DNA from 3 places in the Janthinobacterium sp. NKUCC06_STL genome. Region 2 is predicted to be linked to each of the others. Evidence: predicted binding sites of a transcription regulator. Region 2 holds the regulator's gene; each other region holds the start of a gene.
The links. The regulator NrdR, encoded in region 2, represses ribonucleotide reductase genes. The targets are predictions, from matches to a motif close to CACNANATNTNGTG.
Positions count from the first base shown of each region.

Region 1: KO539_RS21415 (ribonucleoside triphosphate reductase) is a predicted target of NrdR. The motif match lies at 2,187-2,200, and genes of this name have one in related genera.
Region 3: KO539_RS06925 (ribonucleoside-diphosphate reductase subunit alpha) is a predicted target of NrdR. The motif match lies at 2,564-2,577, and genes of this name have one in related genera.

Region 1 covers NZ_JAHKQY010000007.1:228,007-232,171, forward strand. The annotation lists gene KO539_RS21400 (U32 family peptidase) at 1-502, opposite strand, end outside; gene KO539_RS21405 (peptidase U32 family protein) at 512-1,546, opposite strand; gene KO539_RS21410 (hypothetical protein) at 1,712-2,128, shown strand; gene KO539_RS21415 (ribonucleoside triphosphate reductase) at 2,247-3,995, shown strand; gene nrdD (anaerobic ribonucleoside-triphosphate reductase) at 3,992-4,165, shown strand, end outside.
Region 2 covers NZ_JAHKQY010000005.1:80,866-85,030, reverse strand. The annotation lists gene KO539_RS17610 (pilus assembly protein) at 1-233, opposite strand, end outside; gene KO539_RS17605 (PilX N-terminal domain-containing pilus assembly protein) at 230-814, opposite strand; gene KO539_RS17600 (PilW family protein) at 899-1,867, opposite strand; gene pilV (type IV pilus modification protein PilV) at 1,864-2,433, opposite strand; gene nrdR (transcriptional regulator NrdR) at 2,673-3,134, opposite strand; gene glyA (serine hydroxymethyltransferase) at 3,278-4,165, opposite strand, start outside.
Region 3 covers NZ_JAHKQY010000001.1:1,520,380-1,524,544, forward strand. The annotation lists gene KO539_RS06925 (ribonucleoside-diphosphate reductase subunit alpha) at 1-2,298, opposite strand, end outside; gene ampD (1,6-anhydro-N-acetylmuramyl-L-alanine amidase AmpD) at 2,691-3,302, opposite strand; gene KO539_RS06935 (sigma 54-interacting transcriptional regulator) at 3,280-4,165, opposite strand, start outside.

The DNA of each region.
Region 1 (4,165 bases), on a different contig from region 2:
GCATGCGGCCGTAGGCGAACACTTCCGTCTCCAGCCCTTCCGGTTTCTGGCGCTGCATCTCGGCCAGCGCCGTCTGTCCCATTTCCAGCGGCATCACCCAGCGCCGCGCCCCGAGGCGCGCCAGCAACTGCAGACTGGGGCCATTGAACAGGTTCAAATGGGGGCCGGCGACGAAGGAGGCGCCCTTTTCCATGCAGTGCACGGCGCCCATGTCGTTGGCCTCGACGCCGTAGCGGCCATTGCCCGTGATGCGGCGCAGGGTCGCCAGTTCCGCGCCCGCCTCGATCAGCGCCTGCGTCGACAGTACCACTTCCTTGCCAGCGGCGGCCAGCATGTCGGCGATATCGAGCCAGTCGGCCAGGCGCACTTCATGCCGGCGCGAACACACGGTTTCGCCCAGGTAGACGATATCGACGGCCGTGCCGGCGATCTGCTGGTAAAACTCGAAGACGGTGGCGCGCGGCCAGTAGTACAGCAAGGGGCCCAAAGAAAGCTTCAGCATGTTCATCCTTTATTTCCAAGATCTATGGTAGGCACCTAATGTGTGCTGCTGGCCCTCGGCCAGCTTGTCCATGGCCGCCATCCAGCCCGGCTTGACGGCGTAGCGCGCATTGCCTTCGCGGCAGGCGTCGATCGCTTCGCGCCACACGCGCGTCACCTGCGCCACATAGGCGGGGCTGCGCTGGCGTCCTTCGATTTTCACGGCGCGCACGCCCATGGCAATCAGCTGCGGCAGCAGCGCCAGCGTGTTCAGGCTGGCCGGCTCCTCGATGGCGTAATACTCTTCGTCATTGACTTCGAAACGTCCCTTGCACAGGGTCGGATAGCTGGCGTTTTCGCCCGGTGCATAGCGGTCGATCAGCACGCCGTTCAGACGCGATTCAAGGCCGTTCGGCGTTTCCAGCCAGCGCACGGATTTCGCCGGCGAACACACGCCGTGCGTGTTCGGCGCCTCGCCCGTCGCATACGACGACAGCGCGCAGCGCCCTTCGACCATCACGCACAGGCTGCCGAAACCGAAGACCTCGATCTCGACTTCCGTCTTGGCGATCAATTGCTCGACCTGCGCCATCGACAGCACGCGCGGCAGCACGGCGCGGGCGATGCCAAAGTGCTCATGGTAAAAATTGATGGCTTCGTAGTTGGTGGCCGAGCCTTGCACGGACAGGTGCAAACGCAGCTGCGGGTGGTGCTGGGCCGCATACGCCATCAGGCCCGGATCGGCCACGATCATGGCGTCGATGCCGGCTTGCGCGGCGCGGTCGATGGCACTGCGCCACACGGCCCAGTTGTGCGGCTGCGGATAGGTATTCAGCGCCAGCAGCACCTTGCGTCCATATTGATGGGCATAGCGCACGCCCTCGGCGATGGCCTTCTCGTCGAAATTGAGGCCGGCGAAATTGCGCGCATTGGTGGCGTCGCGAAAGCCCAGGTAGACGGTGTCGGCGCCATTGTCGACGGCCGCTTTCAAGGCAGGCAGGCTGCCGGCGGGGCAGACCAGTTCCAGCGGTCCGGCCACGCGGGTGGCGGTGGTTGAATCAAGCATCATGATATTCACAGTCCTGTATCGGCTCAGGGTGCAGACTATAGCCCCGCCCATGCCGCCCAGTCCTTGACGCAGGTGAAGGAATGCATGCATGGCTGGCGCGCGTTCAACTTGCTTGACCTGGCTGTAAAATGCCCCACTTTTCACCCTCGTCGATTGACCGCCATGACCCGCAAACCGCTGCTGATTTTCCTGCTCACCCTGTTCCTCACCGCGCTGCAAGTGCAGTGGGCCGGCCCGGCCGATGGCTATGACGCAAACACCATCTCCGTCCTGTCGCCGGAAGTGCTGGGCGCCTATCCGGGCGTGCTGCTGCTGTTCCTGCTGGCCGTGTTCGCGCGCCGCCAACTGCCGCTGCTGCGTCAGGCCGCCATCTGCACGGGCTTGCTGGCCGTCTACTGGCTGCTGGCGAACTACGTGACGTTCGACGCACGCGTGGCCAGCTGGAGTACCTACTCGCCGCTGGAAATCTGGGCGCATGTGCTGCCCGCCTCCGTCGCCAGCATCGCCGCCTGCGGCGTCGCATTCTTTTGCGCGAGCTGGCTGATCCTGCGCGAAACGCGCTGGAACAAAACCGGCTGAGGTGGTTTTTTCACCTGCATCAAGGATTCGTCACGCAACTGCACGCACCCTTTGACGCCACTATATTTAGTGATTAATCTCCATAAAAACACCGCATGTTGTGTTTATTGGAGGTTTCATGACGACAAATGCAGTTTCCCCCACACGCGGCCAGGTCGATGTCGCCGCGTCCATCAATGAATACCTGGACCGGCGCGACTGGCGTGTCAACGCCAACGCCAACCAGGGCTACTCGCTGGGCGGCCTGATACTCAACGTGTCGGGCAAGGTCATCGCCAACTACTGGCTGGACCAGGTGTATCCGCCGGAAGTGGGCGCGGCGCACCGCGAAGCGGCGCTGCACATCCACGACCTCGACATGCTGGCCGGCTATTGCGCCGGCTGGTCGCTGCGCACCTTGCTGCACGAAGGCTTGAATGGCGTGCCGGGCAAGATCGAATCGGGCCCGCCGAAGCACATGTCGAGCGCCATCGGCCAGATCGTCAACTTCCTCGGTACCCTGCAAAACGAGTGGGCCGGCGCGCAGGCGTTCAGCTCCTTCGACACCTACATGGCGCCCTACATCCGCAAGGACAGCCTGCGCTACGAAGACGTGCGCCAGTACATGCAGGAGCTGATCTTCAACCTCAACGTGCCATCACGCTGGGGCACGCAAACGCCATTCACCAACCTCACGTTCGACTGGGTCTGCCCGGACGACCTGCGCGAACAGATTCCCGTCATCGCCGGCCAGGAGATGGACTTCAGCTATGGCGAGCTGCAGGCCGAGATGGACATGATCAACCGCGCCTACATCGAGATCATGATGGCGGGCGACGCCAAGGGCCGGGTCTTCACCTTCCCCATCCCCACCTATAACATTACCGAGGATTTCGACTGGCATAGCGAGAACGCGGAACGCCTGTTCGAGATGACGGCCCGCTACGGCCTGCCCTACTTCCAGAACTTCATCAATTCGGAACTCAAGCCGAACATGATACGTTCCATGTGCTGCCGCTTGCAGCTGGACTTGCGCGAACTGCTCAAAAGGGGCAATGGCCTGTTCGGTTCCGCCGAGCAGACCGGTTCCCTGGGCGTGGTGACGATCAACTGCGCGCGCCTGGGCCACCTGTGGCGCGGCGACGAGCCTGCGTTGCTGGCCGACCTGGACCGCCTGCTGGAACTGGGCAAGAGCAGCCTGGAAATCAAACGCCGCACCATCGAGGAACTGATGCAGCAAGGCCTGTTCCCGTACACGAAACGCTACCTGGGCACCCTGCGCAATCACTTTTCCACCCTGGGCGTAAACGGCATCAACGAGATGATCCGCAATTTCAGCGGCGACGCTTACGACATCACGTCCGCCGAGGGCCATGCGCTGGCGATACGCCTGCTCGACCACGTGCGCGCCCGCATGGTGCAATTCCAGGAAGAGACGGGCCATATGTACAACCTGGAAGCGACGCCGGCCGAAGGCACGACGTACCGCTTCGCCCGCGAAGACCGCAAGCGCTATCCCGCCATCCTGCAGGCGGGAACAAGCGACAACCCGTATTACACGAATTCGTCGCAGCTGCCCGTCGGCCACACGGACGATCCGTTCGAGGCGCTGGAATTGCAGGACGCGCTGCAACGCAAGTACACGGGCGGCACGGTGCTGCACCTGTACATGACGGAAGCGCTGTCGGACGCCAACGCCTGCCGCGAGCTGGTAAAACGCGCGCTGAGCCGCTTTTCGCTGCCCTACATCACCGTCACGCCCACGTTTTCCATCTGCCCGCGCCACGGCTACCTGGCCGGCAAACATGAATTCTGTCCCACCTGCGACGCGGAACTGATCGCCCGCAAGCAGTCCGATCTCGCTCACCCACTCAAGGAAACGCCATGAACGCACGTCCCGACTTCACTCCCGCCATCACCCTGCTCGACACCGAACGCCAGCGCTGCGAAATCTGGACGCGCGTGATGGGCTACCACCGCCCCGTCGCCTCGTTCAACATCGGCAAGCAGGGCGAATTCCACGAGCGCCAGTATTTTACGGAAGCGAGCGCCAAGGTG
Region 2 (4,165 bases):
GCATGAAAATAACCTGCGTACTCGCGCTGCGGTGCATAGTCGCCGCCATGCGCGGCCGCGGCGGCCGCATGCGTGAAAGACAGGTTGAGCAGCAGGTTCGGCGGCACGCGGGCGCCGTACAAACCTGCGTCGGCCCGCGCCAGCGCCACAGGAGGTGCGGCCGCGGCAAAGGCGCCGCCGCAAACGAGGAAAAACCAGCCGAGAAATAGCCAGGCAAACGACAAAGCCCTCATGGCCCCGCTCCCGCCGCTTGCTTGCGGTAATAACTTTGCAGCACGACTTGCGTGCTTTCCTGCGCGCCAAAACCGATGGCCGTGATGCGGTACACATAGCTTTCCGTCGCCAGGCCGCCAGCCACCGCCGTGGCCTGCGCGCCGGGCGGGTGAAACGGCAGCAGTTCGATCAGGTAGCGGGGCCGGCGCGACGGCAGGAAGCCCTGCCCCGTCTGCATGACGGCGCCCGTAAACTGGCCATACGGCACCGTGCGGCTACCCGCTTCGGCGCCATCGAGGTCCGTACTTAACCAGAGTGCCGGTGCGTCCGGCGCGGCGGGCAGGCACAGGCCCAGTGCGCCTCCCTCGCCGCAGCCATCCGCGAACCCGGCCGCGCTGCCTGGCGCGAAGAGGCTGCTGCGCCCAGGCGTGCCGGGCAAGCCTTCGATATCGTTCTGCGCATCCATCAATGCTTCCTCCGCCGCCTGAAACGCGATCTGCCGGTCGCGCTCGCCGCGTGCCGCCTTTTCGCCCTGCAAGGCCATCTGCGCCGCCGATATGCCCAGCAGCAAAATGATCACCAGCAGGCACAGCACATACACGAGCGTGGCGCCACCGCAGCGCGCACGAGAGGCGCAACAAGGTAGGCAACGGCGGACGCCAGCACCAGCCATTGCGCCGCCCGCCTAGGCTGGCCCGTTGCGCAGCATGATGCTCGTCTGCACCAGTTGCCGCAGCCGCGAGCGCGTCGCGGCAGGCAAGGCCGCGCGCGCGATGCGCACGCCCGTGTCGCCGGCGCCGTGCGCCTCGGCATACGCCTTGCCGAACAGGTCGAACTGCGCCGGCCCCAGTTCCGCCATCTTGTCCGCCTGGCCCGCCTCGCCATGCAACAACAACGCCACGCGCACGCTGGCCACGCGCTTCCAGTGCGTGCGGCGGTGAAAATCGCGCTGGCGCGCGGCCGCATCCGCACCCACCAGCACCAGCGCCGCATCGTCGGCGTCAAGCGCGCTGGCATTGACATAGCGGTTCGCCACGCCATCGGGCGGCGTATCCGTGTCGAGGCCATACAGCACCTGGAAGCCGTCGACGCCACGGATGATGGCGTCCGCGCCCCAGCCGTTCGCGCCACGGTATTTGCAGCGCAGTTCGCCCTCGCCATCGGCGCCCTGTGCTACATAGAAAATGCTCCAGCCCCGCTGCGCCTGCGTTTGCGCGGCACCCACGCCAAAGCCCGCGCAATTGAGCACGGAGCCGTCGCCGCCCTCTTCCTTGCCGGCGCCGTAATAGCGCAGGGCCAGCACGTCGCTGCCATGCAGGGCGCCAGGCAAAGCGCCGCTGATGCCCTCGCTGTTCTTGCCCAGGCTGCGCGCGTCGAGCCCGGCGACATTCGCGCTGTCGAAATCGGCATGGGCGACGGGCGCGGCGCTGCTGTCCCAGTTCACGTACGCCGTCTGGCGCACGGCGCGGGCGATGGTGTCGAGCGCATAGCGGCCGTTGTCGTCGAGGCGCGCGCTGGCGGACTGGTCGCCATAACTGCCGCTGGCCGCCAGCAGCATGCTACTGGCGGCCAGCATCAGCAGCGCACCGAGCGACAGGGCCACCAGCAATTCGACCAGACTCATGCCGCGATGCTGATATAGGACCTCGTTCATGCACCGCCTCCGCCCAGCTGGAATGCCAGCCTGGGCAGCGACTCGCCTGCCGCATTCTCGGCGGGCGAGCCATCGGGCAGGCGGCCGCGCCAGCCCAGCTTGATGACGATGGGCGCGCCCTTGCCGCCGCTGCACGTCCATTGCAAGCCTTGAGCGGCGGCATCCCACGCGGAAGTGTCGCGGCAAATGCGCAGGCGCGCGCCGGGCAAAGCCGCATGCAGCCGCTGCTGCCATTCGGCGATGTCGAATTGCGCCAGCTCGGCCGCGCTGCAGGCGACAGCACCGAAGCAGTCGGGCGCGCCGCCGCCCGCGTCAGAGCCGTCCGCCGCCGCGTATGCCACGTTCAAGTAGGGGTTGCCCGTATCCGGGCCATGCATGAGCACGCTGTTTGCGCGCATGCGCTCGGCCATGCCGGCCGCCAGTTGCACGCCCGCCGACAACAGCGCCGACTCATGGCGCGCGCGCAGGGAGTTCAGTTGCAGGATGCTGGCACCGAGCAGGCCCAGCGCCAACAGCAGCAGCGACACCAGCACCTCGACGAGGCTGCTGCCACCCGCAGGAAACATAGTGCGACCGCCCTTGCCCATGCGCTACTCCCTTCCGCAGACAGAGTCGCAGGAACAGGCGGCCCAGCTACAAGATAGGCGTGCGCAAAAAGCCGGGTCTGCGCTAGCGCAAACAGCACGGCGATAAGGTGAGAAGAACAGCGTTGGTGTTGATCAGGCCGCTTGCCAGGCGAACCTGGGCGTGGTGAACAAGAAGGCGAGCAAGAAGGTGAGCAAGAAGCCGAACGTCAGGGCGAAGGTCAGGGCTTGCGCGCCTGCCCCACTTCGGCGATGGCGTCCTGGAACTCGGCCAGGTCTTCGAAGTTCTTGTAGACGGAGGCGAAGCGGATGTAGGCGATCTTGTCCAGGCGCTTGAGTTCCTGCATGACGAGTTCGCCGATATAGCCGGAATCGACTTCGCGCAAGCCGCTGGTCAGCAGCTTTTCCTGGATGGAGGCGATGGCCGTATCCACGGAGGCGGCCGCGACGGGACGCTTGCGCAAGGCCAGCATCAAACTGCCGCGCAACTTATCCGCAGCGAACTCCGTCCGGCTGCCATTCTTTTTGACGACGGCCGGCATGATAAGTTCAATGCGCTCGTAGGTGGTAAAACGCTTGTCGCATTTGCCGCAGCGGCGGCGGCGCCGAATGGCATCCCCTTCCTCCGATACGCGCGTATCGAGAACCTGGGTGTCGCCGTGCTGGCAAAATGGACATTTCATGGGCTAGCTACAACTTTATAGTAATAATTACGGGAAATCGCCGCCCTTGTACAAAGGGCGCCCGAATCACTCCGGGCGCCCTTGGGCACGAAGGAATGTGTCATACAGAATCTTACTCCGTATGACACATTCTGGACAAATAATTATGCAGCGTACACAGGGTGCGCGTCGGCCAGGACTTTCACGGCCGCTTTCACGCGCTCGATGGTGGCGGCGTCATGCGGATTGTCCAGCACGTCGGCGATCAGGTTGCCCACTTCTTCCGCTTGCGCTTCCTTGAAACCGCGCGTCGTCATCGCCGGGCTGCCCAGGCGGATGCCCGAGGTGACGAATGGTTTTTGCGGGTCGTTCGGGATGCCGTTCTTGTTGCAGGTGATGTGCGCGGAACCGAGGATGGCTTCGGCTTCTTTGCCCGTCAGGTTCTTGGCGCGCAGGTCGACCAGCATGACGTGCGATTCAGTGCCGCCGGAAACAATGCGCAGGCCGCGCTTGATCAGGGTTTTCGCCAGCACGTCGGCGTTCTTGATCACTTGCTTCTGGTATTCGACGAATTCAGGGCTCAGCGCTTCCTTGAAGGCGACAGCTTTGCCGGCGATCACGTGCATCAGCGGGCCGCCCTGGATGCCAGGGAAGATGGCCGAGTTGATGGCTTTTTCGTGTTCGGCCTTCATCAGGATGATGCCGCCGCGCGGGCCGCGCAACGATTTGTGCGTGGTCGAAGTAACGAAGTCGGCGAACGGCACCGGGTTCGGGTACAGGCCGGCGGCGATCAGGCCGGCGTAGTGGGCCATGTCGACCATGAAGTAGGCGCCAACTTCCTTGGCGATCTTGCCGAAGCGTTCGAAGTCGATCTTTTTCGAGAACGCGGATGCGCCGGCGATGATCAGTTTTGGCTTGCGTTCGCGGGCCAGGCGTTCCATCGCCTCGTAGTCGATGTCTTCTTCCGCCGTCAAGCCGTAGGAGACGACGTCAAACCATTTGCCGGACATGTTCAGCGGCATGCCGTGGGTCAGGTGACCGCCTTCGGCCAG
Region 3 (4,165 bases), on a different contig from region 2:
CACGCAGTTCGAGTTGCGCATGCCGAACTTGGCGATGCGTTCGCGCACCGGCGTCCAGTCCATGGCCGACGAGGAATCGACTTCCAGGTAGCCGCCGCGCTCTTCGGCCAGCAGTTTGACCGAGTCCTGCGGCAGGATGCCGCGGTCCCACAGCGAACCGGCATACGATTCATAGCGGCCACGCTCTTCGGCCAGTTCCGTCGACGCCAGGTAGGCGTAGTAGCAGACGGCTTCCATCGAGGTGTCGGCGAACGACACGGCGGCGTCCGAGGCGAACGGGATGCGCATCATGTGCAGGCAGTCCTGGAAGCCCATCACGCCCATGCCGACCGGACGGTGGCGCATGTTCGAATTGCGCGCCTTCTCGACGGCGTAGTAATTGATGTCGATGACGTTGTCGAGCATGCGCATGGCGGTGCGCACGGTCTTGGCCAGCTTGACGTGATCGAGCTTGCCTTCCTTCATGTGCGCCGGCATGTTGACGGAACCGAGGTTGCAGACGGCAATTTCGTCAGGTCCCGTGTTCAGCGTGATTTCCGTGCACAGGTTCGAGCTGTGGACGACGCCGACGTGCGACTGCGGGCTGCGAATGTTGCAAGGATCCTTGAACGTGATCCATGGGTGGCCCGTTTCAAACAGCATCGACAGCATCTTGCGCCACAGGTCCAGCGCGGCGATCTTCTTGAAGACGCGGATTTCGCCGGCGGCGGCCTTGGCTTCGTAGCCCAGGTAAGCCTGCTCAAAGGCCTTGCCGACCTTGTCGTGCAGGTCTGGCGTGTCCGATGGCGAGAACAGGGTCCAGTCGCCTTTTTCCATGACGCGCTTCATGAACATGTCGGGAATCCAGTTCGCCGTGTTCATGTCGTGCGTGCGGCGGCGGTCGTCGCCCGTGTTCTTGCGCAGGTCGAGGAATTCCTCGATGTCCATGTGCCAGGTTTCCAGGTAGGCGCAGACGGCGCCCTTGCGCTTGCCGCCCTGGTTGACTGCCACGGCCGTGTCATTGACCACTTTCAGGAACGGCACCACGCCTTGCGACTTGCCGTTGGTGCCCTTGATGTGGGCGCCCAGGGCGCGCACTGGCGTCCAGTCGTTGCCCAGGCCGCCGGCGAACTTGGCCAGCAATGCGTTGTCCTTGATGGCGTCGTAGATGCCTTCCAGGTCATCCGAAACGGTGCTCAGGTAGCACGACGACAGCTGCGAGCGCAGGGTGCCCGAGTTGAACAGGGTCGGGGTCGAGCTCATGAAGTCGAACGAGGACAGCAGGCTGTAGAACTCGATGGCGCGCGCTTCGCGGTCCGCTTCGTTCAGCGCCAGGCCCATGGCCACGCGCATGTAGAACGCCTGCGGCATTTCGATGCGCACGTCCTGGATGTGCAGGAAGTAGCGGTCGTACAGGGTTTGCAGGCCGATGTAGCCGAACTGCAAGTCGCGGTCGGCCACGATGGCTTTGGCCAGGCGCTCCAGGTCGAAACTGGCAAGTACCGGGTTCAGCAGCTCGGCGGCGATACCCTTGGCGATGTATTGCGGGAAATACGTCAGGTATTCGGCTGCAGCGGCCGCTTGCGGCACTTCCTTGCCGAACACTTCCTTGCGCACCGTGTGCAGCAGGATGCGGGCCGTGACCTGGCTGTAGGCCGGGTCTTTTTCCATCAGCGCGCGCGCCGCCAGGATGGCCGACTTGTGCAGTTCTTCGACGGGTACGCCGTCGTACAGGTTTTTCACGGTTTCAGCGAGGATGGCGTCGGCATCGACGTGCTTTTCCAGGCCGGCGCAGGCGGCGTTGATCAGGTCGCGCACTTCCTGCATGTCCAGCAGGCGGCGCACGCCGTTGTCGGTGACGTTCAGCTGGGGCGCGGTCACTTGCGCGGAAGCGCCCAGCGCTTCCTTCTGCAGGCGGCGCTCTTCCATGTGCTTGGCGCGGTACAGCACGTAGGCACGCGCCACGTCGTGCTCGCCCGAACGCATCAGCGACAGTTCCACCTGGTCTTGCACGTCTTCGATATGGAAGGTGCCGCCACCCGGATGGCGGCGCACCAGCGCGGCGACGACGCCGTCGGTCAGCTGTTCCACCAGTTCGCGGATGCGTGCCGAGGCTGCACCCTGGCCGCCGTTAACGGCCAAAAACGCCTTGGTCATGGCGATGGCGATCTTCGAAGGCTCAAATGCCACCACCGCGCCGTTGCGGCGGATGATGCGATAGTCGCCCAATGCCGCGCCCGTGCTCGCCACGCTGTTGGCCGCGCCTGGCGCTGGCGATACTGGCGTTGGATGGATGGAAATATCTTGTGGTGATTGCATTGAAGCTCCCGTTGTCAGCTAAAGTCAGCCTGCAGTTTTGCTGCCGCGTGTGTTGTTGAATAGAACGCCCGATGGTCAGGGTTTCTTCAGATATTTGTTGCTAAATAGTAAATTAATAATGCATAAAACAGTGTCAGAATCCATCTCGCCACACCGCACTGCCCGGCTGGCGCGAAACACGATCAAGGGTGGTAAACCGCCAGTTCCAGTGCTTTATCAGCAATCCGGGTAGCTTTGACAATAATTCTGAAAACGTCTGTGATGGCACTACATATAGTCTTTACGTCCAACTTCTGCACTAATTGTAGTGCCCATCGAAGGGCGATGCAATAGTTTTCCGGCATCCGTCGGCGTAATTTTTTGTATTTTCATATACGATTTCGGTTGACTTTTCAGGGTATGGATGGAAAGCCCAATCCCCGCGAAGTAAGCGCTAACGCAGGCTGCCCGCGCAAGGTTTCCAGCCAGCACTCTTGGTAAAAAGACCAGTCGAAAAAAGGCCCCGGATCCGTCTTCCTTCCCGGCGCGATATGCTCGTGGCCGCGCACCTGGGACAGCCCGTAGCGCGCCACCAGCGCCGCTGTCAGCGCCGCCAGCACAGGGTATTGCCGCCGCTGGAAGGGTACATCGTCCGCGCCTTCCATTTCGATACCGATGGAATAGCCATTGCACTGCGGACGTCCTTCGAAGGTGGACGCGCCCGCATGCCAGGCACGTTGATCAGCAGAAACATATTGCAGCAGCGCACCATCGCGCCGCACAAAAAAGTGCGCCGACACCTGCAAGCCACGCAGGTCGGCGAAAGAAGGATCGGCATTATAATCTACCCGGCCCGTAAACAAGTCCGACACATGCGGCCCGCCGAAGTGGCCGCCCGGCAAGCTGATGTTATGGATCACCAGCAAGTCGACTTGCGCACCGTCCGGGCGCGCGTCGTGGTATGGCGAGTCGTAGCGCAGCGCGCCGTCGCACCAGCCGTCTTCATCTATCGTCCATGCGCGCATCAAGTAGGCTTTCCTGTATCGTCAATTTCTGCATGCGGTAACGCAACTGGCGCACGCTCAGACCCAGCTGGCGCGCCGCCCGCGCCCGGTGGTAGCGCGCCTGCACCAGCGCCAGCATGATCATGTCGCGCTCGGCCTGGCGCAAATACACGTCCAGCGGCAGGACCGGGGCCACGCCATGCGCCGCCATGCCGGGCAGGCACAGTTGCCGTTCCGGCAAGGCCGGTGGTACCCTCAGCGGCATACTGCCAGCGGCGGATGGCAAATCCAATCCGTCAAGCGCGATCACGCCGCCGTCGGCAAAGGCCAGCGCCCGCTCCAGCACGTTTTCCAGTTCGCGCACATTGCCGGGAAACGCATACGCGGCCAGGGCCGCCAGCACGGCCGGCGCCAGGCTCACGGCCCGGCGTGGCGACAGGCGCGCGAGGATCACCTCACATAATACCTGCAGATCGCCGCGCCGCTCGCGCAGCGGCGGCAGCGCCAGCTCGATCACATGCAGGCGGTAAAACAGGTCCTGGCGAAACGTGCCGGCGGCCACGCCGCGCGCCAGGCCATGCTGGCTGGCGCACAGGATGCGCACGTCGACGGCTTCGTCGCTGCTGCCGCCCAGCTTGCGCACGCGGCGCTCCTGCAGCACGCGCAGCAGCTTGACCTGCATGGCCAGCGGCAGGTCGTCGACTTCGTCAAGCAGCAGGCTGCCGCCGTGGGCCGCCTGGAACAAACCCTGGCGCTCGTGCAGCGCGCCCGTATAGGCGCCCGGGCGGCAGCCGAAGAATTCCGCTTCCATCAGCGCTTCGGGAATGGCGCCGCAGTTGACGGCGATAAACGGGAAGCTGGCACGCGCGCCCTGCGCATGGATG